DNA from 4 places in the Streptomyces sp. NPDC048734 genome. Region 2 is predicted to be linked to each of the others. Evidence: riboswitches for the same ligand, from Rfam matches in the RefSeq annotation. Region 2 holds a riboswitch; each other region holds the start of a gene.

Region 1 (7,641 bases), on a different contig from region 2:
TACCGGGACGCGATCCGCTCGGCCGAAGGAGCGGGGGAGTAAGGAGGACGGGGCGCGCACGGGCGACGCGGGGCCCGGACCGCACAGGGCGCACACCGCACGGCACACGCAGCCCGCTGCCGCCGGGCGCCACCTGCCGGACGCGGACACCGAACGCCGAACGCCGGGCACCATCCGCCGGGTGCGGACGCCGATGCGGGTGCCGGGCACCACTTGCTGCCCGCTGCCGTCGGACGCCGGGCGCCACCTGCCGGACGCGGACGCCGAACGCCGGGCACCATCCGCCGGGTGCGGACGCCGATGCGGGTGCCGGGCACCACTTGCTGCCCGCTGCCGTCGGACGCCGGGCACCGCCTGCCGGACGCGGACGCCGAACGCCCAGCACTCCCGCCGGACGCCGACGCCGGGCGCGGTGCCGGGCACATCGGGGCGGCGCCTGCGAGGTGTGCGAGTGCATCGAGCGGAGTCGGGCCGGGGGAGCAGGACGGCCACGACGTGGCCCCGCGCCGGGCGCCGTGAGGCCGGAACGGAACCCCGCCTCCGCGCTCCGGGGTTCCGTTCCGCACAGGCCCCGAACAGGCCCCGCGACCGGCAGCCGCGACCGGCAGCCGCGGGCCGGGGCCGCGTCAGGCCGCGCGCGGCCGGCGCCCCGGTCCCGGTTACCGTCGGGGAGTGACCCAGCAGCCCGCACCCGAGCCGTCCGCGCCAGCCCTGTTCACCTGGGAGTTCGCCACCGACCCCTACCCCGCCTACGCCTGGCTCCGCGAGCACGCGCCCGTGCACCGCACGCGGCTGCCCAGCGGTGTGGAGGCCTGGCTGGTCACCCGGTACTCCGATGCCAAGCAGGCCCTCGCCGACCAGCGGCTCAGCAAGAACCCGGCGCACCACGACGAGCCCGCGCACGCCAGGGGCAGGACCGGGATCCCCGGTGAGCGCAAGGCCGAGCTGATGACGCATCTGCTGAACATCGACCCGCCGGACCACACCCGGCTGCGACGCCTCGTCAGCAAGGCGTTCACGCCCCGCCGGGTCGCCGAGTTCGCGCCCCGCGTGCAGGAGCTGACGGACGGGCTCATCGACCGGTTCGCGGAGCGCGGCACCGCCGACCTCATCCACGACTTCGCCTTCCCGCTCCCCATCCACGCCATCTGCGACCTGCTCGGCGTTCCCCGCGAGGACCAGGACGACTTCCGGGACTGGGCGGGCATGATGATCCGGCACGGCGGGGGCCCGCGCGGCGGTGTCGCCCGGTCGGTGAAGAAGATGCGCGGCTATCTCCTGGACCTCATCCACCGCAAGCGCCTGGAGCTTCCCGCGGATGCGGCCCCCGGCGAGGACCTCATCTCGGGTCTGATCCGTGCCTCCGACCACGGCGAGCACCTCACCGAGAACGAGGCCGCCGCCATGGCCTTCATCCTGTTGTTCGCCGGGTTCGAGACGACGGTCAACCTGATCGGCAACGGCACCTACGCCCTGCTGACCCACCCCGAACAGCGGGCCCGCCTCCAGGACTCCCTGGCCGCGGGCGAGAGCGGCCTCCTCGCGACCGGTGTGGAGGAACTCCTGCGCTACGACGGGCCGGTGGAACTCGCCACCTGGCGGTTCGCCACCGAGCCCCTGACCGTGGGCGGGCAGGACATCGCCCCCGGTGACGCCGTCCTCGTCGTGCTGGCGGCCGCCGACCGGGACCCGGAGCGGTTCGCCGACCCGGACGTCCTGGACCTGTCCCGCCGCGACAACCAGCACCTGGGCTACGGCCACGGCATCCACTACTGCCTGGGCGCGCCCCTCGCCCGCCTGGAGGGACAGACCGCGCTGGCCACCCTGCTGACCCGGCTGACCGATCTGCGACTGGACGCCGATCCGGCCGACTTGAGGTGGCGCGGCGGCCTCATCATGCGCGGACTGCGCACCCTGCCCGTGCGGTTCGGCCCGGCCGTTTCCGGTGAACCCCCCGCAGCCGTCCGCTGACCATCCGTTATGTGCCCAGATGGCGAAGCAGAAGTGACCATTCCTCACTTCTGTGATCTTCACGTGATCTGCGCGGCATTAACTTGTGACAAGTGATCGTCTGCCGATACGTTCACCTGTCAGCGCGGCGCCCTCGTTCTCCTGGGCCGCGCAAGCACTGCTGTCTCGAGAAAGGCCCCCGCATGCTCTCCGGGAACGGTCGACACCGGCGCCCCCGTCAGGCTCCGGCCCTCCTCGTCGCGGCCGGCGTGACCGGCTCCGCGATCGCCATCCCGCTGCTCGGCGCCACCGGCGCGAGCGCGGCCGACGGCACGGTGTGGGACACGGTGGCGGAGTGCGAGACCGGCGGCTCCTGGAGCGCGAACCAGGGTGGCGGCGAGTACGGCGGTCTGGCGCTGAGCCAGGAGGACTGGGAGGCGTACGGCGGACTCGACTTCGCCGAGCGCCCCGACCTGGCCAGCCGTAACCAGCAGATATCCGTCGCGCAGAAGGTCCTCGCCGACCAGGGCGTCGGCGCCTGGGGGACCTGCGGGCTGACGTCCGGGCTCAGCAAGGAGAACGGCGCGGGCAGTCTGGACACCGGGGTGGCGGACGACTCGTCCGAATCCCCCGTGTCGTCCGGCTTGTCCGACCTGTCCAAGGGTGCGTCCGGCTCCTCGAACTCGTCGAATTCCTCGAACTCCTCGAACGACAAGGACGCGTCGGCCTCCCCTTCGGACGAATCCTCCTCGGATGTCACGGACGAGGCCTCTCCGTCCACTTCGTCCCCTTCCTCCGGCAAGTCGGACGACTCCCCGGAGTCCGACGCGTCGGCGGACGCGGACGCGGACGCGGGCACCTCGGGGACGGACGACAGCTCGCCCACGGCCACCCCCGAAGTGGACGACTCGGACAAGTCGGTCCAGGAGGTGGGCTCTTGGAGCCTCGTCGACACCGGCTCCCTCACCTCCGGCCGCCACCGCGGCACCTCCGCCGACGAGACCGTGCCGGACGGCACCACCGCGGCCTCCGCCGGCCGGCACGCCGCGGGCGCCTCCGGCGGCGCGGTGGGCACCTATGTCGTGCGCGACGGCGACTCCCTCGTCTCCATCGCCGACTCCCTTGAACTCGACGGCGGATGGCGCGCGCTCTACGCCGAGAACAAGGACGCCATCGGCGCCGACCCGAACGACATCACCCCCGGTCAGACCCTCGACACAGGGGTGGAATAGGGCGGAAAAACGGGAAAAGCAGCGGGAGTTCACGTCACACTTCGGGCCGAATGTCCGTTTTGATCAAAGTGTGGGATGAGTCTCAGAAGGCGTGATCGTCTTTGAAATTCCGCCGAGCGCGTGTCTACGGTCGTGATCGCTCGGCAACCCGAGCCCCGGCTGCCGCAACGCCGAATCCTGCCAGTGGCAGCCCGGGAACAGTCGTCGCGTCAAGCGCCGTAGGCAGGAGCGGGGGACCCAAGGTAAGTGCCGTACCGGTCGGTCGACCGGAACGGCTCGGGGTGAAGCCACGCCTTTCGGGAGCAGTGCTCCCGGGCGGGAGTGGCCGGGCAACTCACACGGCCCGAACCCGACAGCTCACCTCGCAGGCGTCGGTGAGGGGATCCACCATGCTGTTTTCCGCCAAGGGCAAGCACCGTCGTCCGTCCAGGGCCGCCCGCGCCGCCGCGCTCGCCGGCGTCACCGGTGTCGCCATCGCCGCCCCGCTGATGGCGGCCGGCAACGCCTCCGCCGCCACCGCCTCCGAGTGGGACAAGGTCGCCCAGTGCGAGTCCGGCGGCAACTGGTCCATCAACACCGGCAACGGCTACTACGGCGGCCTGCAGTTCTCCGCCTCCACCTGGGCCGCGTACGGCGGCACGCAGTACGCCTCCACCGCCGACAAGGCCTCGAAGTCCCAGCAGATCCAGATCGCCGAGAAGGTCCTCGCGGGCCAGGGCAAGGGTGCCTGGCCGGTCTGCGGCGTGGGCCTGTCCGGCGCCGCGTACAACGGCGGCTCGGCCTCCACCGGCTCGTCCTCCAGCGGCTCGGCCTCCACCGGCTCGTCCTCCAGCGGCTCGTCCGACGGCGGCTCCTCGGAGACCTCCACCCGCTCCACCGAGAAGCAGGGCGCCTCCCGCTCCGCCGAGCGCCCGGCCGTCAAGTCCCAGAAGACCGTCACCACCCCGACCGGCGAGAAGGTCAAGAAGGGCGACGGCGAGTACAAGGTCGTCACGGGCGACACCCTCAGCTCCATCGCCGAGGCGCAGGGCGTCAAGGGCGGCTGGGCCGAGCTGTTCGAGCTGAACAAGGACATCGTCCAGGACGCCGACCTCATCTACCCGGGTCAGCAGCTGCACCTGAAGTGACATCCGGCCCCCGGTCGGACCACAGCCCCCTCACAGTCGAGGCCGTCACGCTGAAGGCCTCGTGAGGGAGCCCCCGTCCCCACGGTCCCCCCGCCCCGGTGCGTGTTCCCCCGTACGCACCCGGGCGGGGTTTTCTCTTCCCGTTCGCCGCCTTCTGTCGGCCACCTCCTTTGTTCCGGACTGAAACAATGGGTACCGTCTCCCTGTCCACGGGACGGTCGGTCGGCCGACCGACGCCCCGGGGCGGTTAGGCTCTAGTCGCAAGGCTCAGCAAGGGCTCCACACGGCCCGCTCGTGCCCCGCACAACCAGCGTCACATCCCAAGAAGGAGATGCTCGTGCCGTCCATCGACGTCGTCGTAGCCCGGGAAATCCTGGACTCCCGAGGCAATCCCACGGTCGAGGTCGAGGTCGGCCTCGACGACGGCAGCACGGGGCGTGCCGCCGTCCCCTCCGGCGCCTCCACCGGCGCCTTCGAGGCCATCGAGCTTCGCGACGGTGACCCGAACCGCTACCAGGGCAAGGGTGTCGAGAAGGCCGTCCTGGCCGTCATCGAGCAGATCGGCCCCGAGCTGGTCGGCTACGACGCCACCGAGCAGCGCCTGATCGACCAGGCCATGTTCGACCTGGACGCCACCGACAACAAGGGCTCCCTCGGCGCCAACGCCATCCTCGGCGTCTCCCTTGCCGTCGCCCACGCCGCCTCCGAGGCCAGCGACCTCCCGCTCTTCCGCTACCTGGGCGGCCCGAACGCGCACCTGCTGCCCGTTCCGATGATGAACATCCTGAACGGCGGCTCGCACGCCGACTCCAACGTGGACATCCAGGAGTTCATGATCGCCCCGATCGGCGCGGAGTCCTTCTCCGAGGCCCTGCGCTGGGGCGCCGAGGTCTACCACACCCTCAAGAAGGTGCTGAAGACCAAGGGCCTGTCCACCGGCCTGGGCGACGAGGGCGGCTTCGCCCCGAACCTGGAGTCCAACCGCGCCGCGCTCGACCTCATCATCGAGGCCATCAAGCAGGCGGGTTACGTCCCCGGCGAGCAGATCGCGCTCGCGCTCGACGTCGCCGCGTCCGAGTTCTACAAGGACGGCGCCTACGAGTTCGAGGGCAAGTCCCGCTCGGCCGCCGAGATGACCGAGTACTACGAGGAGCTGGTCTCCGCGTACCCGCTGGTCTCCATCGAGGACCCGCTGTACGAGGACGACTGGGCCGGCTGGAAGGTCATCACCGACAAGCTGGGCGACAAGGTCCAGATCGTCGGCGACGACCTCTTCGTCACCAACCCGGAGCGCCTGGCCCGCGGCATCGAGGAGGGCTCCGCGAACGCCCTCCTGGTCAAGGTCAACCAGATCGGCTCGCTGACCGAGACCCTGGACGCCGTCGAGATGGCCCAGCGCAACGGCTTCAAGTGCATGATGTCCCACCGCTCCGGCGAGACCGAGGACGTCACCATCGCCGACCTCGCCGTCGCGGTGAACTGCGGCCAGATCAAGACCGGCGCGCCGGCCCGCTCGGACCGCGTCGCCAAGTACAACCAGCTGCTGCGCATCGAGGAGATCCTCGACGACGCCGCGGTGTACGCCGGCCGCAGCGCCTTCCCGCGCTTCAAGGGCTGAGGCCCCGAGGCCGCGCGGCACCACAGGGTCGAACCGGCCCGGCTGAGCCGTTGAGGGCTCATCCCGAGCCAGTCGTACGTACGTCCCCGTACCGGTCCCGTACCGTGTCCGGGGACGTACGCACGTGTGAGACGGGAGGCGGGGACGACATGGCCGTGAAGGACCGGGACCGTTTCTCCACCACGACCAGGATCAAGCTGCTCGGCGAGCAGACCGCGGCCCGGGTCTACCGGTCCCAGACCAAGCGCCAGGCCCGCCGCTCGCGCCTGACCGGCCGCGCGGCCCTCCTCGCGCTGGTCCTGTGCACGCTGGTCCTGGCCCTGGCCTACCCGATGCGGCAGTACGTCTCCCAGCGCGCCGAGATCGCCGATCTCCACCGCGAGAAGGAGCAGGCCCGCGAGCGGGTGGAACAGCTGCGCGACCTCAAGGCACGCTGGCAGGACGACGCCTACGCCGAACAGCAGATCCGGCTGCGGCTGCACTACGTGATGCCGGGGGAGACGGGCTACATCGTGATCGACCCCGACGCCGCCGAGCAGTCCCGCGCCGATCAGGGGGCCGCCGACCGCCCCTGGTACTCGAACGTCTGGGACGCCGTCGACAAGTCCGACGCCGCCGCCGGCCGATGAACCGACTAGAGAGACTTCCGTACAGGCATGGAAACCCCTCCGCCCACCACTCCTCGCACCGAGCCCACCGACGCCGACGTCGAGGCCTTCGAGCAGCAGCTCGGACGGCCGCCGCGCGGACTGCGCGCCATCGCCCACCGCTGCCCCTGCGGCCAGCCGGACGTGGTGGAGACGGCCCCCCGCCTCCCCGACGGCACCCCCTTCCCCACGCTGTACTACCTGACGTGCCCGAAGGCGAACTCCGCCATCGGCACGCTCGAGGCGAACGGCGTGATGAAGGAGATGACGGAACGGCTCCAGGCCGACCCTGAGCTGGCGGCGGCCTACCGGGCGGCGCACGAGGACTACGTGCGACGGCGCGACGAGATCGAGGAGCTGAAGAACTTCCCCAGCGCGGGCGGCATGCCGGACCGGGTGAAGTGCCTGCACGTGCTGGTCGCGCACTCCCTGGCCGCGGGGCCGGGAGTCAATCCGCTCGGGGACGAGGCGCTGGGCATGCTGCCGCAGTGGTGGGCCAGGGGGACCTGCGTGACGTCGTCCCGGCCGCCGGCCGGGGAGGGCCGGCAGGTGGACACGTCGCAGGACGGGACGGGCCACTTCGCCTTCGAGCCGGTCGAGGGAGACGCCCGATGACGCGTGTCGCCGCCGTCGACTGCGGTACCAACTCCATCCGTCTGCTCGTCGCCGACGTCCACCCCGACACCGGTGAACTGGTCGAACTGGACCGCCGGATGACGATCGTGCGGCTCGGGCAGGGGGTCGACCGGACCGGGCGGCTCGCGCCCGAGGCGCTGGAGCGGACCTTCGCCGCGTGCCGGGAGTACGCGGCGGTCGTCAAGGAGCACGGCGCCGAGCGGCTGCGTTTCGTGGCCACCTCCGCCTCGCGCGACGCGGAGAACCGGGACGAGTTCGTGCGCGGGGTGCTGGACATCCTGGGCGTCGAGCCCGAGGTGATCTCCGGCGACCAGGAGGCGGAGTTCTCCTTCACCGGCGCCACCAGGGAACTGACGGGCCGTGACGACCTGACGAAGCCCTACCTCGTCGTGGACATCGGCGGCGGCTCGACCGAGTTCGTCGTCGGGGAC
Region 2 (7,641 bases):
CCGGTTGATGCCGTTTCTCGACAGCCGTCCCGAAGGGCTGTACCGCATCAAGGGGTACGTCGACTTCGGGCCGCACGACCCTGTCAACCGCTATGCCGTGCACGCCGTCGGGCGCTTCCTGCGCTTCTACCCGGAGCCCTGGGGCCCCGCCGAGGAGCGCCGCACCCAGCTCGTCCTCATCGGTTCCGGCATCGAGGCCGCCGCCCTCGCCAAGGAACTGCAGGCCTGCGAGAACGACGCCCCGCACGCCGACGAGCGCGGCATGTGGGGCGTCCTCCGTTACGTCCGGGACTCAGACGACGAGGCGGACGAGACGGTCGAGACGGTCGAGGAGGCCTAGAGCGGCCCGGCCACGACCGACACCGGCTTGCCCAGCGACACGCCCGAGCCGTCCCGGCGCGGGTCGATCTCCGGCAGGTCCACCGGCGTGCCGTTCTTCTGGGCGGCCCGTGCGGGGACGGCACCCGCCCAGGCCAGGGACAGGCAGTCCTCGCCCTTCAGGAACCGCTGGCAGCGCACACCACCGGTCGCCCGCCCCTTGCGCGGGTACTGGTCGAACGGGGTCAGCTTGGCGGTCGTCTGGACGGAGTCGTCCAGGGTGCCGCGCGAGCCCGCGACCGTGAAGACCATCGCGTCGGCCGCCGGGTCCACGGCCGTGAAGGAGATCACCTTCGCGCCGTCCGTCAGCTTGATGCCCGTCATGCCGCCGGCCGGGCGGCCCTGCGGGCGGACCTGCGAGGCCTGGTAGCGCAACAGCTGGGCGTCGTCCGTGATGAAGACCAGGTCCTCCTCGCCGGTGCGCAGATCGACCGCGCCGACGATGCGGTCCCCCTCCTTGAGGGTGATGACCTCCAGCTCGCCCTTGTTGCTCGGATAGTCGGGCACCACACGCTTGACGACACCCTGCTCCGTGCCGAGCGCGATACCGGGGGAGGACTCGTCGAGCGTGGTCAGGCAGACCACCGTCTCGTCACCCTCCAGCGAGACGAACTCCGCCAGCGGCGCGCCGCCCGAGAGGTTCGGCGCGGACGCCGTGTCCGGCAGCTGAGGCAGGTCGACGACGTTGATGCGCAGCAGCCGGCCCGTCGAGGTGACCGCGCCGATCTCCCCGCGCGCGGTGGCCGGCACGGCCGACACGATCACGTCGTGCTTGGTCCGCCGGGCGTCCGGGTCCTCCCCGAAGGGCTCGGCGTTCGCCGTACGGGCCAGCAGACCCGTCGAGGAGAGCAGCACCCGACACGGGTCGTCGGCGACCTGGAGCGGCACGGCGGAGGCCGGCGTGCCCGCCGACTCCAGCAGGACCGTACGACGCTCGGTGCCGAACTTCTTCGCCACCACGGCCAGTTCGGCCGAGACCAGCTTGCGCAGCTCCGCGTCCGACTCCAGGATCCGGGTCAGCTCGGCGATCTCCTCGTTGAGCTTCTCCTTCTCCGCCTCCAGCTCGATCCGGTCGTACCTGGTCAGCCGGCGCAGCGGCGTGTCGAGGATGTACTGCGTCTGGATCTCCGACAGGGAGAAGCGCTCGATCAGGCGCTCCTTGGCCTGCGCGCTGTTGTCGCTGGAGCGGATCAGACGGATGACCTCGTCGATGTCGACGAGCGCCGTGAGCAGGCCCTCGACCAGGTGCAGGCGGTCGCGGCGCTTGGTCCGGCGGAACTCGCTGCGCCGCCTGACGACCTCGAAGCGGTGGTCGAGGTAGACCTCGAGCAGCTCCTTCAGGCCCAGCGTGAGCGGCTGGCCGTCCACCAGCGCCACGTTGTTGATGCCGAAGGACTCCTCCATGGGCGTCAGCTTGTACAGCTGCTCCAGGACCGCCTCCGGCACGAAGCCGTTCTTGATCTCGATGACCAGACGCAGCCCGTGCTCGCGGTCGGTGAGGTCCTTGACGTCGGCGATGCCCTGGATCTTCTTCGAGCCGACCAGGTCCTTGATCTTGGCGATGACCTTCTCGGGACCGACGGCGAAGGGCAGTTCGGTGACGACGAGGCCCTTGCGGCGGGCCGTCACGGTCTCCACCGACACCGTGGCGCGGATCTTGAAGGTGCCGCGGCCCGTCTCGTAGGCGTCCCGGATCCCCGAGAGGCCGACGATCCGCCCGCCGGTGGGCAGGTCCGGGCCCGGGACGTGCTTCATCAGCGTGTCCAGATCCGCGTTCGGGAACCGGATCAGGTGGCGGGCGGCCGAGACGACCTCGCCCAGGTTGTGCGGCGGCATGTTCGTGGCCATGCCGACCGCGATGCCCGAGGAGCCGTTGACCAGGAGGTTCGGGAACGCGGCGGGCAGCGCCACAGGCTCCCGCTCCTGGCCGTCGTAGTTCGGGTTGAAGTCGACCGTGTCCTCGTCGATGGACTCGGTCATCAGGCTCGTCGCCGCGGTCTGACGGCACTCGGTGTACCGCATGGCGGCCGGCGGGTCGTCGTTGCCCAGCGAGCCGAAGTTGCCGTGGCCGTCGACCAGGGGCACGCGCATGGAGAAAGGCTGGGCCATGCGCACCAGGGCGTCGTAGATCGACGCGTCGCCGTGCGGGTGCAGCTTGCCCATGACCTCGCCGACGACCCGCGCGCACTTCACGTAGCCGCGGTCGGGGCGCAGGCCCATCTCGTTCATCTGGTAGACGATCCGGCGGTGTACGGGCTTGAGGCCGTCACGGGCGTCCGGCAGGGCGCGGGAGTAGATGACCGAGTACGCGTACTCGAGGAAGGAGCCCTGCATCTCGTCGACGACGTCGATGTCGAGGATCCGCTCCTCGTACGACTCGTCGGGCGGCGGGGTCTTCGTGCTGCGGCGGGCCATCGCTGCCGGCTCCTCCTGTTTCCTGGTCGCTCGCCTGCGGGGCGCTCACGTCGGTGCCGACGCGCGTCCTGCGGCTCACTCTTGCTGAGGCGTGTGACGGGATCTCCGCGGACCATTGTGGACCGTGGCACCGACAGTGCGTCCCGGGGCCCGGGCGTCGGCGACCGGACCGGCCGGAGAGGCACCTCGTCCACGGCTGTCCGCAGGCTACGCGATCTCGCTCTCGGCGTACGCCGCCCGGGAACTCCACCGCTGCTCCGCACGCTTGCATACAGTGGCAGGACCGGCAGGAAAAACTGGCAGGACCGGCAGGAAAAACGCGGTTTCGACGACCGCGCCCGCGATCGGAAGGACGTACATGCCCAAGGGTCACACGGCCACAGCCCAGGCAGGCTCCGGGGGCCTGACAGCGACCGAGCACCGCCTGGCCAACGGCCTGCGCGTGGTGCTCTCCGAGGATCACCTGACCCCCGTCGCGGCGGTGTGCCTCTGGTACGACGTGGGCTCGCGCCACGAAGTCAAGGGCCGCACCGGCCTTGCTCACCTCTTCGAGCACCTGATGTTCCAGGGCTCCGCGCAGGTCAAGGGCAACGGTCACTTCGAGCTGGTCCAGGGGGCGGGCGGCTCGCTCAACGGCACGACCAGCTTCGAGCGCACCAACTACTTCGAGACCATGCCCACGCACCAGCTGGAACTCGCCCTCTGGCTGGAGGCGGACCGCATGGGCTCGCTGCTGGCCGCGCTGGACGACGAGTCCATGGAGAACCAGCGCGACGTCGTCAAGAACGAACGCCGCCAGCGCTACGACAACGTCCCCTACGGCACGGCGTTCGAGAAGCTGACCGCCCTCGCCTACCCCGAGGGCCACCCCTACCACCACACGCCGATCGGCTCGATGGCCGACCTGGACGCGGCGACGCTGGAGGACGCGCGTGCGTTCTTCCGCACGTACTACGCGCCCAACAACGCCGTGCTGTCGGTCGTCGGCGACATCGACCCGGAGCAGACGCTCGCCTGGATCGAGAAGTACTTCGGCTCCATCCCCGCCCACGACGGCAAGCCCCGGCCCCGTGACGGCTCCCTGCCCGACGTCATCGGCGAGCAGCTGCGCGAGGTCGTGGAGGAGGAGGTCCCGGCCCGCGCCCTGATGGCCGCCTACCGTCTGCCGCAGGACGGCACACGCGCGTGCGACGCGGTCGACCTGGCGCTCACCGTGCTCGGCGGCGGCGAGTCCTCCCGCCTCTACAACCGCCTGGTCCGCCGTGACCGTACGGCCGTGGCCGCCGGCTTCGGCCTGCTGCGCCTGGCCGGGGCGCCCTCCCTGGGCTGGCTGGACGTCAAGACGTCCGGTGACGTCGAGGTGCCCGTCATCGAGACGGCCATCGACGAGGAGCTCGCCCGGTTCGCGGAGGAAGGCCCCACCGACGAGGAGATGGAGCGCGCCCAGGCACAGTTGGAGCGCGAGTGGCTGGACCGTCTCGGCACGGTCGCCGGCCGCGCCGACGAACTGTGCCGGTACGCGGTGCTGTTCGGTGACCCGCAGCTCGCCCTGACCGCCGTCCAACGCGTGCTGGACGTCACCGCGGAGGAGGTCCGGGAGATCGCCCAGGCCCGCCTGCGCCCGGACAACCGCGCCGTACTGGTCTACGAGCCCACCGAGCCCACCGAGAACACCGCCGACGAGGACGAGAACGAGGAGGCGGCCCAGTGACCGAGCTCGCCGCGATGGACTTCCACCCCCAGCCCCGCGCGGGCGAGGCCAGGCCCTGGGCGTTCCCCGCCCCCGAGCGCGGGACGCTCGACAACGGCCTGACCGTCCTGCACTGCCACCGTCCCGGACAGCAGGTCGTCGCCGTCGAGGTCATCCTCGACGCGCCCCTGGACGCGGAACCGGCCGGCCTCGACGGCGTCGCCACGATCATGGCGCGGGCCTTCTCCGAGGGCACCGACAAGCACTCCGCCGAGGAGTTCGCCGCCGAGCTGGAGCGCTGCGGCGCCACCCTCGACGCGCACGCCGACCATCCCGGCGTCCGCCTCAGCCTGGAGGTTCCGGCCTCCCGCCTGGCCAAGGCCCTCGGTCTCGTGGCCGACGCCCTGCGGGCGCCCGCGTTCGCCGACAGCGAGGTCGAGCGCCTCGTCCGCAACCGCCTGGACGAGATCCCGCACGAGCTGGCGAACCCCTCCCGGCGCGCCGCCAAGGAGCTCTCCAAGGAGCTGTTCCCGGCGACCGCGCGCATGTCGCGCCCGCGCCAGGGCACCGCGGAGACCGTCGAGAAGATCGACTCCGCCGCCGTACGCGCCTTCTACGAGAAGCACGTCCGCCCCGCCACGGCCACCGCCGTGGTCGTCGGCGATCTCACCGGAGTCGACCTCGACGCGCTCCTGGGCGACACCCTGGGCGCCTGGACGGGGTCCGCGGCCCAGCCGCGACCGGTGCCTCCGGTGACCGCGGACGACACCGGACGGGTCGTCATCGTGGACCGCCCCGGCGCCGTCCAGACGCAGCTGCTGATCGGCCGCATCGGCGCCGACCGGCACGCGCGCGTGTGGCCCGCGCAGGTGCTCGGCACGTACTGCCTGGGCGGCACCCTCACCTCCCGGCTGGACCGCGTCCTGCGCGAGGAGAAGGGCTACACCTACGGCGTGCGCTCCTTCGGCCAGGTCCTCAGGTCCGCGCCGGACGGCTCGGGCGCGGCGATGCTCGCCATCAGCGGCTCGGTCGACACTCCCAACACCGGTCCCGCGCTGGAGGACCTGTGGAAGGTGCTGCGCACCCTCGCCGAGGGCGGTCTGACCGACGCCGAGCGGGACGTCGCGGTGCAGAACCTCGTCGGAGTGGCGCCCCTGAAGTACGAGACGGCCGCCGCCGTGGCGGGCACGCTGGCCGACCAGGTCGAGCAGCACCTGCCGGACGACTACCAGGCCACGCTGTACCAGCAGCTCGCCGCGACCGGCACCGTGGAGGCCACGGCGGCGGTCGTGAGCGCCTTCCCGGTGGACCGCCTGGTGACGGTCCTCGTCGGTGACGCGGCCGCGATCAAGGCGCCGGTCGAGGCCCTCGGCATCGGTGAGGTGAAGGTCGTCTCCGCGGAGTAGGAACGCGGACCGGCGGCCGTGAGGCCGCGTACAGGAGCCCTGGTGGACGGATGCGTCACCAGGGCTCCCTGATGTCCGAATTGAGGGAAAGGCTGCCTGTCTGCCCTGTGGCATGCGCTACAAAAGCCGCGTTCTGTTTGGGGATCGACGGCCGCCGCGTCTAGTTTCGACCGGGCTGTTCGTCAGGCAGTGCGCCGCGTCCGCGGCACCGGACAGTCATCGCCGAGTCCCCGCACGGCGCGAGCCAGGGGAGCCGGGGACCCAACCACACAGTCCCTGGGGTGAATCGGACGCCCGCGCGAGCCGCGAGGGGGTCCGTAGGAGACCTTCCTGCTCCGAACCCGTCAGCTAACCCGGTAGGCGAGAGGGAAGGAAAGGACCGCTCAACTTCATGGCGTCCACTTGCGCCACCGGGAAGCACCGTCGTCCCAGCAGGATGAAGCGCACCACCGCCCGCGCGGCGGGCATCGCGGCGCTCACCACCACCGGCGTCATCGGCACCGTCGCCTCCAGCCCCGCCCTCGCCGCGGAGAAGGCCGTCGGGCAGACCGGCCTCGTCCCGGTCGTCACCATCGGCGACACGGTCGCCGAGCGGATCGACGACCAGGCCGCCGCGCAGAAGCAGGCCGCCGTGGCGGAGGCCGCGCGCAAGGAGGCCGCCGCCCGGGCCGCGGCGAAGGCCGAGGCGGAACGTGAGGCCCGGGTGCGCGCCGCCCGCGCGGCCGAGCGCGAGCGCCTGAACACCTTCGTCTCGCCGATCAGCGGCTCCCACGTCTCCACCGGCTACCGGTCGGGCGGCTCGCTGTGGTCCTCCGGCAGCCACACCGGCATCGACTTCCACGCCGCCAGCGGCACCCCCGTGCACGCGGTGGGCCTCGGCACCGTCGTCGAGGCCGGCTGGGGCGGCGCCTACGGCAACCAGGTCGTGATCCGGATGAGCGACGGCACGTACACCCAGTACGCCCACCTGTCGTCCATCGGCGTCTCGGTGGGGCAGAAGGTGGTCCCGGGGCAGCGCATCGCCCTGTCCGGCGCCACCGGCAACGTCACCGGCCCGCATCTGCACTTCGAGGTCCGCACCGGCGTGGAGTACGGCTCGGACATCGATCCGGCCGCCTACCTCCGCAAGCACGGCGTGAACATCTGACGACGTACGGCGACAGATCGTACGGCCCCGGCCCGCACGGCCGGGGCTTTCGTCGTTTCCGGGACCGTACTGTCCAAAAAATATCCCTGGATTCCGGCCCGCCATCGGAAATTCCCGCTGATTGCAATAGAGTCACGGAACACACGTCAATCGTCGACGTTTCACGGGGATTAAGGCGGAGGTCCGTCATGCGTATTCCGGCGCACTCGGTGTGCACGGCCATCCGGGACGACATCGTCGCGGGTGTCTACGAGCGCGGCAGCCGCCTCACCGAGGAACTCCTCGCGCGCCGCTACGGCGTCTCGCGCGTCCCCGTCCGGGAGGCGCTGCGCACGCTGGAGGCGGAGGGTTTCGTCGTGACGCGACGGCACGCGGGCGCGTGCGTCGCCGAACCGACCGAGCAGGAGGCCGCCGACCTGCTGGAGATGCGCGTGCTCCTGGAGCCGCTCGGCGCCGCCCGGGCCGCCCAGCGGCGCACCGAGGCCCACCTCAAGGTGCTGCGCGGCCTCGTCAGGCTGGGCCAGGAGCGTGCCAGGCGCGGCAACAGCGAGGACCTGCGCTCCCTGGGGGGCTGGTTCCACGAGACCCTCGCACAGGCCTCCGGC
Region 3 (7,641 bases), on a different contig from region 2:
CCGTCCGCGGAGCTGCTCGGCCTTGTCGGGGTTGTTGGACAGCAGGTCCAGCTCCGTGACGCCCAGGGCGCGCAGCATCTGGGCGGCGGCGGTGTAGTCCCGGGCGTCCTCGGGCAGCCCGAGGGCGGTGTTCGCCTCGTAGGTGTCGAGGCCCCGGTCCTGGAGGGCGTACGCGTCGAGCTTGTTGTAGAGGCCGATGCCGCGGCCCTCCTGGCGCAGGTAGAGCAGGATTCCGCCGCGGTCGGCGATGCGCTCGACCGCCTCGCGCAGCTGCGGGCCGCAGTCGCAGCGGGCGGATCCGAAGACGTCGCCGGTCAGGCACTCGGAGTGCAGCCGGACGAGCGGGACGGGGCCGGGATCGCCGAGGACGACGGCGACGTGCTCCTGGCCGTCGGCGAGGCCGTGGAAGGTGACGAGTTCGGCGTCCACCGAGTAGCCGTCGTGGAAGCGCAGCGGTACCCGGACGCGGGCACGCCGGGTGGCGGCGGGGGTGTCGAGCATGCGGGTTCTCCGGGTCAGGGGCGGTGCGCACGGTTTCTGCTTCAGATTTGAATCAGATGTACGGTTCGCGACCCTACCGCATGCTTGAAATTTGAAGCAATGGGATTGTGCGGTGGCTCATGGACGGAGTTGCCGGCTCACGACGTCCCCGAGCAGGGCGAGGAGCGCCGGCGCCACGGCGGATCCTCGGGCGCGGCTTCGCCGCCGCCTCCCTGGAGGCCCCGCGCGACCTGCGTGAAGATCTCCTCCAGCTGCCCCACCTGCTCGGGCGTGAGCCGGTCGAAGAGCAGGCCGCGCACGGTCTCGACGTGACCGGGCGCCGCGCTCTCCAGGACCGCCGTGCCCTCGTCCGTCAGGACCGCGACGCTTCCCCGCTTGTCCTGGTGGCAGTCCTCGCGCCGCACCAGCCCGTCCTTCTCGAGCCGGGTCACGGCGTACGTCAGCCTGCTGCGGGTGGCCTTCAGGTGCTCCGCCAGGTCGGTCATGCGCAGCCGTCGCTCCGGCGCCTCGGAGAGATGGGCGAGGATGGAGTAGTAGGCGTGGGGCATGCCGGCCTCCTGCTGGAGCTGCCGGTCGATCGCGTCCTCCAGGAGGAGGTATCCGGCGATGTACGCGCGCCAGGCGCGCTGCTCCTCGGGGGAGAGCCAGCGGGTCGTCATGCGCCCAGTGTAGTTTTGTTTCAAACTTGAACCAAGCCTTGTCGTGCCACCGCTCTCGTACCGAGCCCTCTCGCGCCACCGCTCTCGCGCCGGGCCCCGCCGTCCGCCGGGCTCGAGGCGAACCCCGCCGTGCCGCCGGGGCCCGTCTCCGTCCGTCCACCGCCACCGAACCCGGAGAGAACCGCGCCGATGCCGTACCCGTACGTCCTGCTGTCCGCCGCCGTCTCGCTCGACGGCTACCTCGACGACACCGGCCCCGACCGGCTGCTGCTCTCCGGCCCGGCCGACTTCGACCGGGTCGACGAGGTGCGGGCCTCCGTCGACGCCATCCTGGTCGGGGCCGGCACGATCCGCGCCGACAATCCGCGCCTGCTGGTCAACTCGCCCGCCCGCCGCGCCGCCCGGGTGGCCGCCGGGAAACCGGAGTACCCCCTCAAGATCACGGTCAGCGGGACCGGTGAGCTGGACCCGGCGGCGCAGTTCTGGCACACCGGCGGGGAGAAGGTCCTCTTCACGACCGACGCCGGTGCGGACCGCGCCGGCGTCCTCGGCCTCGCGGCGGACGTCGTCCCGCTGGGCCCCGGCCTCGACTGGCGCCGGCTCCTGGAGCATCTCCACGACGTGCGGGGCGTACGGCGCCTCATGGTCGAGGGCGGCGGCACGATCCACACCCAGCTCCTCCAGGAGGGCCTCGCCGACGAACTCCAGCTCGTCCTGGCCCCCCTGTTCGTGGGCGACCCGGGCGCGCCCCGGCTGTTCGGCCCCGGCGGCTATCAGGGCGGGCGCCTGCGGTTGGTGGGGACCCGGCGCATCGAGGACGTGGTCCTCATGTCGTACGAGCCCACCGCACCCGGCACCGGGCCGCTGCCCGCAGCCGCCGACCGGCACTGGCTGGCCCTCGCCTGCGAGCTGGCCGCCGCCTGCCCGCCGTCGCGGACCGCGTTCAGCGTCGGCGCGGTCGTGGTGGCGGCCGACGGCACGGAGCTGGCGCGCGGCCACTCCCGCGAGGCCGGCGACCCCGTCGTCCACGCCGAGGAGGCGGCCCTCGCCAAGACCGACCCCGCCGACCCCCGGCTGGCCGGCGCGACCGTCTACAGCAGCCTGGAACCCTGCGCCCGGCGCTCCTCCCGGCCGGCCCCGTGCGCCCGCCTGATCCTCGACGCGGGCGTGCGCCGGGTCGTGACGGCCTGGCGGGAGCCGGACACCTTCGTCACCGACGCCGACGGGAGCGGCCTGCTGGCCGCCGCGGGCGCGGACGTCGTCGTCCTTCCCGAGTACGAGGAGCAGGCGAAGGCGCCCAACGGCCATCTGCTGCGCCGGACCCCCTGACCGGTCCCCCCGGGTCCGACCGTGGTTCTGAGCGTCCCCCGCATGGCGTAGACTGGTGTCACACCGACGCGGGGTGGAGCAGCTCGGTAGCTCGCTGGGCTCATAACCCAGAGGTCGCAGGTTCAAATCCTGTCCCCGCTACTCAAGGCCGAGGGCCGGAATCCTGATCATGGGATTCCGGCCCTCGGTGTGTCAGGGCGACCTTTCCCGTCACGTACGGTGAACGCCCCGGAGCCCTGCGCATGACATCTGAGTCACCATCAAAACCCCGGTGACCCCTGTGCCGTCCGGGTGGCTGGTCAACTCGCCCGTTTTTCACCGGTCATGGGCTGAAAGTCCAGGCCATGAATGTTGTTGATCAAGCTGAACGGCTTGGAATCCCGCCCCCCCGTCTATTAACGTTCGATAACGCAGCGCGGTCGTCCCAGCCGTCACAAGAGGCGGCTCCGTGCGCACGCGCCGAATCCCGCAAGGGAACCGGGGAACCACCAACTTGGGGTGAATCGCGCGGAAGCCGCCGTACAGTCACGGCCGGTATACGCGCGTAGGAGACCTTCCCGCTCCGAACCCGTCAGCTAACCCGGTAGGCGACGGAAGGAAAGGAGTACGCCCGCGTGGCGTCCAACCGGCCTGCCCCAGAAGCCCCCGCCGTGCCCGGCCAGCAGACCTTCGGCTACGGCACCTACCGCACCGACGAGGGCCCCTGGGAGGAATGGAACCCCACCGCGGATTCCGTTCGTCCGGTGCGCGGCAAGCACCGCGTCGCCAAGCAGCGCGGCGGACTCGCCCGCAGCTCCACCGTTCTCGGCGTCGGCGTCATAGCCGCCGTCGGCGGCGCCGGCATGGCCAGCGCCAACACCGGCAAGTCGCCGGTCTCCATCTCCATGCCCGACCTCCCCTCAGTGGGTTCCCTCATCTCCGACGATGACACCCCCGAGGAGACGACGCCCGCGCTCAGTGCCTTCGGCACCTTCGGCACCGAGGCCGTCGCCGCCGACAGCACCGACAGCGGTGCCGACGCCGGAGAGGCACTGCGCAACCGGATCATGGCGCAGGCCGAGTCGCAGCAGACCCAGGTCGAGACCAAGGCGCAGGAGGCCGCCGAGGCCGCCGCGGCCAAGGCCGCCGCCGAAGCCGCCGCCAAGGCCGAGAAGGAGGCCGCGGCCAAGGCCGAGGCCGCCAGGAAGAAGGCCGCCGAGGAAGCCGCCAAGAAGGCGGAGGCCGAGCGCCTCGCCGAACTGGCCAAGCAGTACGCGCTGCCGACCTCCTCGTACACGATCACCTCGACCTTCGGTCAGGCCGGTGCCTACTGGTCCTCCGGGTACCACACCGGCCTCGACTTCGCCGCCCCCACCGGCACGCTCCTCAAGGCCGTGCACAGCGGCACCATCACCTCCGCCGGCTACGAGGGGTCGTACGGGTACAAGACCGTGCTCACCCTCGAGGACGGCACCGAGATCTGGTACGCCCACCAGTCCTCCATCAGCGTCAGCGTCGGCCAGAAGGTCGCCACCGGCGACGTCATCGGCCGCGTCGGCGCCACGGGCAACGTCACCGGCGCCCACCTCCACATGGAGGTCCACCCCGGCGGCGGCAGCGCCGGCATCGACCCGGCCGCCTGGCTCCGGGGCAAGGGACTCAACCTCTGAGCCGCCGCCGGAGATGCTCCCCGGGTGCCCCGGACTCCTGCCGGGTGCCCCTGAGAGTCCCCTCGGGACCCCTGCCGGGTCTCCCGAGGTCTTCCGGGAAGTGTCACGGGGGTCGGTGAGGTCTACGCCCGGATGTTTCCCGGATGTTCGTGAGCCCTGGCCAAAGGCGCGGAATGCGTGCCTTTGGCCAGGGCGTTGTCGTCAGGCATGACTTCCCTGCGCAAGCTCGGCTCCTCCGACCTCGAGGTCTTCCCGCTCGCCCTCGGCGGCAACGTCTTCGGCTGGACCGCGGACGAGGCGGCCTCCTTCGCCGTCCTCGACGCCTACGCGGCCGCCGGCGGCAACTTCGTCGACAGCGCCGACTCGTACTCGTCGCGAGCCCGGCACGATCCAAACGACAGGCCCCGGACCACGGGTGCCCCGTCCGGCCCGCCTCTCAGGACCGGTACGGGGCGGAGGGGGTGTACGGGTACGGCGCGGCGTACGGAGCGGGCGAGGCCTGTGGGTGGGGCACGGTGGGCGGAGAGGAGACGTACCCGGGATACCCGTAGTGCCCGGGCGGCGGGTGCGCCGCCCCGGGCGGGAACCCGTACCCCCCGTGCATGCCGTACATCCCGTAGACCGGCAGGGGCGCCGGGGCCGCCAGCCGGGACGCGTGCTCCAGCGCCGGCCGGGCCACCTCCCTGCGCCGCCACAGCTCGCTCAGCAACTCCCTCTCCCGTACGACGAAGTCGGCGCCGCCCCGTCCGTGCCGCCCGCGGTGCCGCAGGAACGCGAGAGACGTGGCGTAGGCCTCGTACCGCGCCACCTCCCGCGCCGCCGGCCTGCCCAGGTGCCGTCGGGCGTACTGCCGGGCGAGCCTGCGGGCCCGCATCGAACCGAGGGCGTACGGCTCGGCCGGGCCGAGCCAGCCGGCGGCCGTGTACGCGGGCAGCTCGTCGCGCACGGTGCCCAGCTCGCGCTGGCGCGTCCACACCACCAGCCAGGTCAGCACTCCGAACGCGGGCACCATGAACGCCCCGTACACGGCGAAGAACCCCCACTCGCCGAAGGTCGCGGAGCCGTTCCACAGGGCGTGCATGAGCATCGCGAGCAGCAGCCCGCACAGCGGCAGCACCACGCGCCGCACGCGCTGACGCTCCCCGGACAGCGCGGCGATGCCGAACCCGAGGCCGGTCAGGACCGTGAACAGGGGGTGCGCGAACGGCGACATGACCACGCGCACGAAGAACGTGGCGACGGTGACGGAGGCGATACCGCCGTCCCCGGTGAGCTGGTCGGTGCCGAAGGCGTTGCCGAGGTAGAGGATGTTCTCGGTGAACGCGAAGCCGGTGGCGGTGATCCCGGCTATCACGACCCCGTCGACGATCCCGGTGAAGTCCCGCCTGCGGAACAGGAACACGAGGAGTACGGCCGCCGCCTTGGCGGTCTCCTCGACGACCGGCGCGATCACGGTCGCGCCCAGGGTGTCGGCATGGGCCGGGTCGGCCGTCGCCGTCGCTATCCAGCGCACCGCGAAGCTGTTGGCGACGATCGCCATCAGCGCCGCCGCGCACGCGCCCCAGGAGAAGGAGAAGACCAGATTCCGCCAGGGGCCGGGTTCCACCCGGTCGAGCCAGCGGAACGCGGCGACGAGCAGGGGCACCGGGAGGATCGCCAGGCCCAGTCCGACCAGGAACCCCTCCGTGCCCGTCTGCTCGCGGACGAGGCCGACGATCACCAGTCCCGACAGGGCGAGCAGCGTGATCAGCGCGCCGTAGCGGACCCACTTGTGCTGCCACCAGTGCGCGTGCCGCAGCACACCGCCCTCGGCCGGGCCGCCGGGGTGCGGCGGGTGCGGGGGAAGCGGTGGGAACGGGGAACTGGTGGCCACGGCATCGACCCTAACGAGGGAGCGGACGGTGGTGGAGGGGATTCCGGCTGGTCAGTGATCCCGGCGGCCCTCGTGCTGTACGCGGCGGAAGAGCAGATCGTTCACCACATGACCCTTGTCCAGACCCTGACCCTCGAAACGGGTCAGCGGCCGGAAGCCGGGGCGCGGTGCGAAACCGCCGTCGGCACGGGTGTTGGCGAAGTCGGGGTGCGCGGTGAGCACCTCGAGCATCTGCTCCGCGTACGGCTCCCAGTCGGTCGCGCAGTGCACGAGCGCGCCCGGTCCCAGCCGGGTTGCGGCGAGGCTGAGGAACTCCGGCTGGATCAGGCGCCGCTTGTGGTGGCGCTTCTTGGGCCAGGGGTCGGGGAAGTAGACGCGCAGCCCGGCGAGGGAGTGCGGGGGGAGCATCTCGCGGAGCAGGATGATCGCGTCGCCGTTGGCCACCCGGATGTTCGTCAGGCCGCCCCGGTCCGCCAGGTTGAGGAGATTGCCCTGGCCGGGGGTGTGGACGTCCACGGCGAGGATGTTCGTCGCGGGGTCGGCGGCGGCCATCTGGGCGGTGGCCTCACCCATGCCGAAGCCGATCTCCAGCACGACCGGGTTGTCGTTGCCGAACAGTTCGGCGAGGTCGACACCGTGCCCGTCGATGTCCAGGCCCCACTTCGCCCACAGCCGCTGCAACGCTTCGGCCTGGCCCGCCGTCACCCGGCTGCGCCGCGGCTGGAAGCTCCTGATCCGCCGCTCGAAGTGCGACCCGGCGGGATCGGCCCGCGGACCGTCGGGGAAGCGCGGCTCGCCCTTGGCGCGGGTACGACGGACGGACTCGCCGGGGTGGTGATCACCGGGGGCGGGCCTGGCGGGTTCTGGGGCACTCAACGAATCAGACACAGTGGGCTCGATTTTACGGGCGACGGCAAAGGGGGCGGGCCGGGGCGACGGGGGAGGGGGCGTGCTGGGGTAAGGCGCTGGTACGGGTGGAGCCCTGCGGTGGCGCTGGTCAGGGCGAGCAGGGCGAACAGAGTGGGGCCGGATGGGGCCGGGTGGTCGGCGCACGCCGGGGCCGCCGATCCTCCGATGCGTCCGACGGGCCCGGCACCGTCGCGCGGTGGACGCCCGCCTACACGGGCCCCAGTGCCTCCAGCGCCCGGCGGGCCACCTCCCGGCCGATCGGCAGGGAGGCCGTCGCCGCGGGGGAGGGGGCGTTCAGCACGTGGACCGCGCGCGGGGACCGTCGTACGAGGAAGTCGTCCACCAGGGAGCCGTCCCGCCGGACGGCCTGGGCGCGGACGCCGGGAGCCGCGCGCACCAGGTCCTGCGGCTCGACCGCGGGCAGCAGACGGCGTACCTCCGCCACGAAGGCGCGCTTGGACAGGGACCGGTGCAGCTCCCCGACGCCGTGGCGCCAGTGCCGGCGGGCCAGGCGCCGGGCGCCCGGCCAGGCCGCCGTCGCGGCGGCCTCCCGCGGGCGCACGACCCCCCAGCCGTACCCCTCGCGGGCCAGGGCCGGGACCGCGTTGGGGCCGACGTGGACGCTGCCGTCCAGGCCTCTGGTGAGGTGCACGCCGAGGAACGGGAAGGCCGGGTCGGGAACCGGGTACACCAGGCCGCGCACCAGGTCGCGGCGGGCCAG
Region 4 (7,641 bases), on a different contig from region 2:
GCCTTACCTCCGTCGTCGGCGGCGGCCGGTCGTCGCGCGGGTCAGCGTCCCCCACCCGAGCCGCCATTCTCACCCGAATCGGTGAGGAGTGGTGATTTCCGTAGCTCCCATCTGACCAAATCGGCCACCCGCATACGTCAACCCGAGGACCCAAGTCGACGTACGCCTGGGGTATGACGCGAGGGCGGGGGTGTCAGGGTGGGGTGAGGGGCGGAGACCGGGTGGCGTGGGGGGCGGAGACCGTGTGACGTGAGGCGGAGACCGGGTGAGGGGGGCGGAGACCGGGTGAGGGGGGCAGGACCGGCCCCGTACGCGTCACCCGCCCGGTGGTCCACCGCGTCTCATCCCGCCCGGTGGACCACCGCGTCGCACAGCTCCATCAGCGCCACCTTCGCGTCGCACTCCCGCAACGGCACCAGCGCCGCCCGGGCTTCCTTGGCGTACCGCACGGTGTCCCGTCGGGCCTGCTCCAGCGCGGGGTGGCCGCGCAGTGCGGTCAGCGCCTCGGCGAGCCGGGCGTCGTCGCTCAGGTCGGAGTCGAGCAGCTCGCACAGCGCGATGTCCTCGGGCAGGGCCAGCCGGGCGGCCCGCTCGCGCAGCCGCAGCACCGGCAGCGTGGGGATGCCCTCCCGCAGGTCCGTCCCCGGCGTCTTCCCCGACTCGTGCGAGTCCGACGCGATGTCGAGCACGTCGTCGGCGAGCTGGAAGGCGATGCCCAGCCGCTCGCCGTACTGGGTGAGCACGTGCACGACCGTCTCGTCGGCGCCCGACATCATCGCGCCGAACCGGCACGACACCGCGACCAGCGACCCGGTCTTGCCGCCGAGCACGTCGAGGTAGTGGTCGACGGGGTCCCGGCCGTCGGTCGGCCCGGCCGTCTCCAGGATCTGTCCGGTGACGAGCCGCTCGAACGCCTCCGCCTGCACCCGCACCGCCTCGGGCCCGAGGTCGGCGAGGATGTGCGAGGCACGGGCGAACAGGAAGTCGCCGGTGAGGACGGCGACCGAGTTCCCCCAGCGGGTGTTCGCGCTGGGCACTCCGCGCCGCACCTCGGCCTCGTCCATCACGTCGTCGTGGTACAGCGTGGCCAGGTGGGTCAGCTCCACCACCACGGCGGAGGGCACGATGCCGGGCGCGTACGGGTCGCCGAACTGCGCGGCGAGCATCACGAGCAGCGGCCTGAACCGCTTCCCGCCCGCCCGGACGAGGTGCTGCGCGGCTTCCGTGATGAACGGGACCTCGCTCTTGGTGGCCTCGAGCAAGCCTTCCTCGACAGCCGTCAATCCGGCCTGGACATCGGCTTCCAGAGCCTGGTCCCGCACGCTCAGCCCGAACGGCCCGACGACGGTCACGAGGGGTCTCCTGTCTGCTGGTGTCTTCTGGCGATTACGCGGTTTGTCGATAGGTCGCTGCCCTCACTCAAGTCAGCGTATCCGGTCACGTTTCGATCACCGACAGGCCCCACGTCCCCCCGTCTCGAACTTCGCTCGACCGGGAGGCGTCCCCCGAGCGGCCGGACGGCGCCGGATCGCGCCCGTTATGTCGCCGATCGATCGGTACGAACGGTCGGCGCGAGCGACCGGCGCGAGCGGCCGGGACGGCCGGCGAAACAGGCCGGCGTCCCCGCCCGGCCGACCTCGCCCCCTCCCGGCCACGGTCGCCGGACCCACCCTCCCCGCGGGAGGGGACCACGTACCTGTGCATCCGCCCACCCTCTTCCGCGCTCCCCCGCGAGACGGTCCACGAGCACCTCCGCATCCGTCTGCCCGACGGAACCCTCCGGTACGCCCACGCGCGGCACCCGCCGACGAGCGAGCCCCCACCGGCACACCCGTCGGCACACCCCTGGCCGACTCCGCGACCACACCTCGGCACGCACCCGCCCACGGCAACAGCGGCGAGGCCCCACCGGAAGGGGGCACGCGCACAGAGGGGGACGGCGAGACGGCGCTCCACCGGACCCGGCGAAGACGCACCCCATGCGCGCCCCTTTAAAAGGGACTTCACACTCAATGCCCGTTTCACCCCTCTTGTGGATGCTGGTGAGTTGGCTCACTGCGCACACGTGCGGCCGACCCGCCACGGAATCTGTGATTCCGCTTTGCGCGTCGGCGAGTTGACGCTTGACGCACGCAAAGGATCAAGCGGGCATACACCTCTGATCAAGGTCAATAGGGACCATCTGTGAATCCGGCACTTGTTCCGGACATGCGCTCTCGCATACGTTCCCGGCCTGTCGGGCAGACGCCTAATCCTGCCGCCGCCCGGCACCCATCGACCGACACTCACGCACGGCAGGAGCGGGGGACCCAGGTAAGTCGCCGGACCGTACGTCACGCACGTACCGGGCCGGCTCGGGGTGAAGTCGCGTCGCCGCATCCCCGCGGCGGCCGGCCGGGCACTTTCCAGTCCGAACCCGACAGCTCACCTCGTAGGCGCCGGAGAGGAACCTTTCGTCATGCCTGCCGCCGTTCAGCACCGCCGCACCCGCCTCGCCCGCACCCTCGCCGCCGCCGCCACCGGCGCCGCCGTGCTGGCCCTCCCGCTCATCGGCTCGACCAGCGCCTCCGCGGCCACCACGACCGCCACCACCACGGCCGGGTACACCAACAACCTCGACGGCTGGATCCGCGAGTCCCTCGCGATCATGGCCGAAAAGGGCATTCCGGGCACCTACGACGGCATCTACCGCAACGTCATGCGGGAGTCCTCCGGCAACCCGAACGCCATCAACCTGTGGGACTCCAACGCGGCCGCGGGCATCCCGTCCAAGGGCCTGCTCCAGGTCATCGACCCGACCTTCGCCGCGTACCACGTGGCCGGCACCGCCTTCGACCCGTACGACCCGGTCGCCAACATCACCGCCGCCTGCAACTACGCGGCCCAGCGGTACGGCTCGATCGACAACGTCTTCGGCGCCTACTGACGGCTGCCCCCGCCGGCCCACGGGGGCGAGGGCCCCGGTGACGGGGCCCCGCCGGACTGCCGGACTGCCGGACTGCCGGACTAGGGAAACAGTCTTTCGAGGACGACGGCCACGCCGTCGTCCTCGTTCGACGTCGTCACCTCGTCGGCCACCGCCTTGAGTTCCGGATGGGCGTTGGCCATCGCCACGCCGTGCGCCGCCCAGTCGAACATCGGGAGGTCGTTGGGCATGTCGCCGAAGGCGATCGTGTCTGCCGGCCGAAGTCCGAGGTGCTCGGCCGCCAGGGCCAGTCCGGTCGCCTTGGTGACGCCGCACGGCTGGAGCTCCACCGTGCCCGGCCCGGACATCGTGACGGTGGCCAGCGAGCCGACCACCGAACGGGCCGTCGCCGCCAACTCGTCGTCGGACAGGGTGGGATGGCGCAGCAGGACCTTGCTGATCGGCTCGCACCACAGGTCGTCGCGCGTTCCGACGCGCAGGGCCGGCAGCGTCGGGTGCGGCATCAGGTAGCCCGGTTCGATGAGCGTGAGTCCGTCGACGCCGTCCTGGTCGACCGCCGCGTACACCTCGCCCACCTCGGCCTCGATCTTGCCGAGCGCCGTCTCGGCCAGCTCCCGGTCCAGGGCGACCGACCACAGCAGACGGTCCGCTCCGACGTCGTACAGCTGCGCGCCCTGTCCGCACACCGCGAGCCCTCGTCCGCGCAGGACCTCCAGCAGCGGCCGTACGCGGGGGGCCGGCCGACCGGTCACCACGAGGTGGCGGGCGCCTGCGGCCGTGGCCCTCGCGAGTGCGTCGAGCGAACGGTCGGAGAAGGTGTCGTCGCCGCGCAGGAGCGTTCCGTCCAGGTCGGTGGCGACGAGGGAGTACGCGCGGCGCGCGGCGGGTGCGGTGGGTGCGGCCATGATCAGAGAATACGGACCGCAACGGGCTCCGGCTCACTTCCGGTTCGGCGCCCGCCGCCTTCCCGTCCGGGCCCCAGGCCTTCCCGCGCCCGGGCCCCGACCCTGCCCGCTCCCGCTCCCGCTCCCGCTCCCGCTCCTGCTCCTGCTCCTGCTCCTGCTCCTGCTCCTGCTCCTGCTCCTGCCACGCTCCGTCACGCGTCCGGGGTCCGTTCCGTCCCGCGTCCGGCGCCTCCCCATCCCGTTCGGCACCGTTCATGCGGGAAACGGCTTTCTGCCGCAACGCCGGGTACAGGGATGTTCAATGCCTATGCACCGGTTGGCAACAACATGGTCCGCTACCTACCGCCCCCGGCACCTGGAGCGGTACCGTCCTGGCAGTCCAGGGGGACTTGATCGGGGGGTCAGGTTGAGCGGCGGACGTATTCGTGTGCTGAGTCCGGAGGATCTCGGCGAGGGGGAACGGGAGCGGTGGCGCGCGCTGCGCGCCGCGTCGACGGCTCCGCGCAACCCTTTCATGGAACCGGAGTTCGCCGAGGCCGTGGGCCGCGTGCGGCCCCGCACGCGCGTGGCGGTGGTGTACGAGGGGCGCGAGCCGGTCGGCTTCCTGCCCCACGAGCGGGGCCGGTTCGGCCGGGGCCAGGCCCTCGCCCACGGTGTCTCGGACTCCCAGGGAGCCGTCCTCGGCCCGGGTCTCGGGCTGAACGCGGACGAACTCCTGCGGGCCTGCTCCCTGTCGAGCTTCGCCTTCGACAACCTGGAGGCGGAGCAGGAGTTGTTCGTCCCACACGCGGCGGCCGAGTACACCTCCTACGTCATCGACGTGGAGAAGGGGTACGAGACCTACGAGTCCGTCCTGCGCGCACAGTCCCCGAAGTTCCTCAAGACGACGCTCACCAAGGAGCGCCGGCTAGGCCGCCAGGTCGGTGACCTGCGGTTCGTGTTCGACGAGCGGGACCCGGCCGTGCTGCGCACGCTGATGGCGTGGAAGTCCGCGCAGTACCGCAGGACCGGCCGCCGGGACCGGTTCGCGCAGGAGTGGATCACCCGGCTCGTGCACCTGCTCGCCCGGGGGACGCGTGGCCCGGACTGCTGCGGCACCCTGTCCGTCCTCTACGCAGGCGGGCAGCCGGTCGCCGCGCACTTCGGACTGCGCTCGACGGCCGTGCTGGCCTGCTGGTTCCCCGCCTACGACCCCGGGTTCGCGAAGTACTCGCCCGGTCTGGTGCTGCACCTGCGGATGGCCGAGGCGGCCGCCGCCGAGGGCATCGGCCTGCTCGACCTCGGCCGGGGGGCCGCCGAGTACAAGGACTCACTGAAGACGGGCGAACTGCCCGTCTACGAAGGGGCGTGGACGCGTCCGGGGGCGGGCGCCGCGCTCCACTGGCTCAGCCGGGAGCCCTCGCGCCGTGCGCACCACTTCGTGCGCAACCGGCCGCGGCTGGCGGCGACGGCCGTACGGGTGCTGGGGGTTGTCGGGCGGCTGCGCCGGCCTTGAGACGTTCCTGACGCGTTCCGAGAAGTTCCGACGCGTTCCGAGAAGTTCCGACGGGTTCCGACGGGTTCCGACGGTCCATGGGAGTGGAGGGGGAGGATTCGTGTCCCACGTGACACGTGTACGGCGGGAGATCCAGAGGTACCTCGCCATCGAGCCGGTGCAGGTCGCCGAACTGGACCTGGAACCAGGACCGGAGCGAGGGCCGGAGCGGGGGCCGGGGCCGGAGTCGGACGGCGGCGGTGTGCTGAGACCCGGCCCGGGCAGCCCGCCCGTGACGCACGGCGAGGTCTTCCTCCTGGTCCGCAGGGGCGGTCGGCCGGTCGCCGCACTGCTCGGGCGGGTGCCCGAGGGCGCCGACCCGAGAGCGGTCCTCACCGAACTGGCCCGGCGGCACCCGGACAGCGGACCTGCACCGGCACCGGCACCGGCCGCTGCGGGGAGCGCCCTCCCGTTCACCACCGTCGTCATCGCCACCCGTGAGCGCGCCGACCGGCTCGCCCACGCGCTCGACTCGATGCTCGCCCAGGACCACCCCGACTTCGAGATCGTCGTCGTCGACAACGCCCCGGTGACGGACACGACCCGCGACCTGGTCGGACGCAAGTACGCCGAGCGCGTGCGGTACGTGACCGAGCCCGTGCCCGGTCTCGCCGTCGCCCACAACACCGGCCTCGCGGCCGCGCGCGGCGACGTGGTCGCCTTCACCGACGACGACGTGGTCGCCGACCCGCGCTGGCTGACCCAACTCACCGCGCCCTTCGCGGCCGACCCCGGCCTCGGCTGCGCCACCGGGCTGATCCTGCCGGCCCGGCTGCGCACCCCCGCCCAGGTGCTGCTGGAGAGCCACGGCGGCTTCGCGAAGGGCTTCACACCACGGACGTACGACCCCGTCGACCCGCCCGCCGACGAGCCGCTGTTCCCGTTCACGGCGGGCCGGTTCGGGTCCGGCGCCAACATGGCGTTCCGGACCGGCGTGCTGCGCGCGGTCGGCGGCTTCGACCCCGCGACGGGGGCGGGGACGCTCGCGCGCGGCGGCGACGACCTCTACGGTTTCGTCCGCGTGCTCGCCCAGGGGCACCGCCTGCACTACACCCCGCAGGCCCTGGTCTGGCACCACCACCGCGAGACCTGGCAGGACCTGGAGACGCAGGCGTACGGCTACGGCGCCGGCCTCACCGCCTACCTCACCGCTCTGCTGGTCAACCGGCCCGCCCTGCTGCCGGCGTTCCTCGCCCTGCTCCCCCGCGGACTCGCGCACGGCCGCGCGCTGACTGCGGCCCGGAACACGGACGCCCGGGGCGCGGAGGGCGTGCCGGGTGCTCCGGGCACCTCAGGCGCTCCGGGCACTCCGGGCGTTCCGTTCGTTCCGGGTGTTCCGGGCGGGCACGACGACCGTGGTCATCCGTGGCCACGCCGGTTGTCCCGGCTGCAGCGGAAGGGGATGGTGTACGGGCCGGTCGGCTATCTGCGCGCCCGGCGTGCGCTGCGCGCCGTGCCGACGTCCGAAGTGACCGGAGGGGCCGAAGTGACCGGAGCGGCCGGGAGGTCGCGATGACGGGGGCGGGCGGCGAGGCCATCCCGGTTTTCCTGTACCACGCCGTGATGGAGGAACCGCCGGACTGGATAGCGGAGTTCACCGTCACCCCGAAGGAGTTCGCGGCGCATCTCGACGCCGTCGTCGACAGCGGCCGTACGCCCGTGACGGTGAGTGCGCTGGCCGACCACCTCGCGGGGCGGGCGCCGCTGCCCGACCGGCCCGTGCTGCTGACCTTCGACGACGGGTTCGCCGACCTGCCCGGACCGACCGCCGGGGCGCTGGCCGCACGCGGCCTGGCCGCCACCGCCTACCTCACCACCGGCGCGATCAGCCCCGGCGGGCGCAGTCTGCTGCCGCCCGCCCCGATGATGACGCTGGCCCAGGCCGCCGGGCTGGAGCAGTCCGGCATGGAGGTCGGCAGCCACACCGTCACGCACGCCCAGCTCGACACCCTGCCGCCCCGTGACCTCGCCCGCGAACTGAGCGAGTCACGGGCCGTGCTGGAGGACGCCCTCGGGCATCCCGTGCACCATCTCGCCTATCCGCACGGCTACAACAGCGGACGGGTGCGGCGCATGGCGGCCGCCGCCGGGTACGAGACGGCCACCGCCGTGCGGCACGCGCTGAGTTCGGAGCGGGACGAGGCGTACCGCATCGCCCGGCTCATCGTGCGGCGCTCCCACACCGTCGCCGATGTGGAGAACTGGCTGGCCGGCGGGGGCGCACGGGTCGCGCCGTACCGGGACGGTCCGAGGACGGTGGGATGGCGTTGGTACCG

What was found. Region 2 has a riboswitch for cyclic di-AMP ahead of ACGFQC_RS16655 (M23 family metallopeptidase). Riboswitches for the same ligand answer to the same signal wherever they lie in the genome.
Region 1: another riboswitch for cyclic di-AMP. It lies ahead of ACGFQC_RS21835 (transglycosylase family protein); the one in region 2 lies ahead of ACGFQC_RS16655 (M23 family metallopeptidase).
Region 3: another riboswitch for cyclic di-AMP. It lies ahead of ACGFQC_RS12350 (M23 family metallopeptidase); the one in region 2 lies ahead of ACGFQC_RS16655 (M23 family metallopeptidase).
Region 4: another riboswitch for cyclic di-AMP. It lies ahead of ACGFQC_RS08680 (transglycosylase SLT domain-containing protein); the one in region 2 lies ahead of ACGFQC_RS16655 (M23 family metallopeptidase).

Annotation. Positions count from the first base shown of each region.
Region 1 covers NZ_JBICUZ010000008.1:81,764-89,404, reverse strand. The annotation lists gene ACGFQC_RS21850 (nucleoside triphosphate pyrophosphohydrolase) at 1-42, shown strand, start outside; gene ACGFQC_RS21845 (cytochrome P450) at 673-1,971, shown strand; gene ACGFQC_RS21840 (transglycosylase family protein) at 2,154-3,182, shown strand; cyclic di-AMP (ydaO/yuaA leader) riboswitch at 3,387-3,568, shown strand; gene ACGFQC_RS21835 (transglycosylase family protein) at 3,572-4,309, shown strand; gene eno (phosphopyruvate hydratase) at 4,641-5,927, shown strand; gene ACGFQC_RS21825 (septum formation initiator family protein) at 6,077-6,556, shown strand; gene ACGFQC_RS21820 (DUF501 domain-containing protein) at 6,584-7,189, shown strand; gene ACGFQC_RS21815 (Ppx/GppA phosphatase family protein) at 7,186-7,641, shown strand, end outside.
Region 2 covers NZ_JBICUZ010000005.1:387,787-395,427, reverse strand. The annotation lists gene ACGFQC_RS16675 (CobW family GTP-binding protein) at 1-340, shown strand, start outside; gene ACGFQC_RS16670 (DNA topoisomerase IV subunit A) at 337-2,793, opposite strand; gene ACGFQC_RS16665 (pitrilysin family protein) at 3,152-4,504, shown strand; gene ACGFQC_RS16660 (pitrilysin family protein) at 4,501-5,889, shown strand; cyclic di-AMP (ydaO/yuaA leader) riboswitch at 6,100-6,267, shown strand; gene ACGFQC_RS16655 (M23 family metallopeptidase) at 6,281-7,036, shown strand; gene ACGFQC_RS16650 (GntR family transcriptional regulator) at 7,225-7,641, shown strand, end outside.
Region 3 covers NZ_JBICUZ010000003.1:725,326-732,966, forward strand. The annotation lists partial or broken gene ribA (GTP cyclohydrolase II) at 1-501, opposite strand, end outside; gene ACGFQC_RS12335 (MarR family transcriptional regulator) at 639-1,160, opposite strand; gene ACGFQC_RS12340 (dihydrofolate reductase family protein) at 1,350-2,489, shown strand; tRNA gene ACGFQC_RS12345 (tRNA-Met) at 2,557-2,630, shown strand; cyclic di-AMP (ydaO/yuaA leader) riboswitch at 2,937-3,096, shown strand; gene ACGFQC_RS12350 (M23 family metallopeptidase) at 3,104-4,138, shown strand; partial or broken gene ACGFQC_RS12355 (aldo/keto reductase) at 4,346-4,513, shown strand; gene ACGFQC_RS12360 (PrsW family intramembrane metalloprotease) at 4,575-6,011, opposite strand; gene trmB (tRNA (guanosine(46)-N7)-methyltransferase TrmB) at 6,063-6,899, opposite strand; gene lhgO (L-2-hydroxyglutarate oxidase) at 7,129-7,641, opposite strand, start outside.
Region 4 covers NZ_JBICUZ010000002.1:758,339-765,979, forward strand. The annotation lists gene ACGFQC_RS08675 (polyprenyl synthetase family protein) at 342-1,352, opposite strand; cyclic di-AMP (ydaO/yuaA leader) riboswitch at 2,273-2,453, shown strand; gene ACGFQC_RS08680 (transglycosylase SLT domain-containing protein) at 2,459-2,926, shown strand; gene ACGFQC_RS08685 (HAD family hydrolase) at 3,007-3,831, opposite strand; gene ACGFQC_RS08690 (GNAT family N-acetyltransferase) at 4,253-5,326, shown strand; gene ACGFQC_RS08695 (glycosyltransferase) at 5,427-6,881, shown strand; gene ACGFQC_RS08700 (polysaccharide deacetylase family protein) at 6,878-7,641, shown strand, end outside.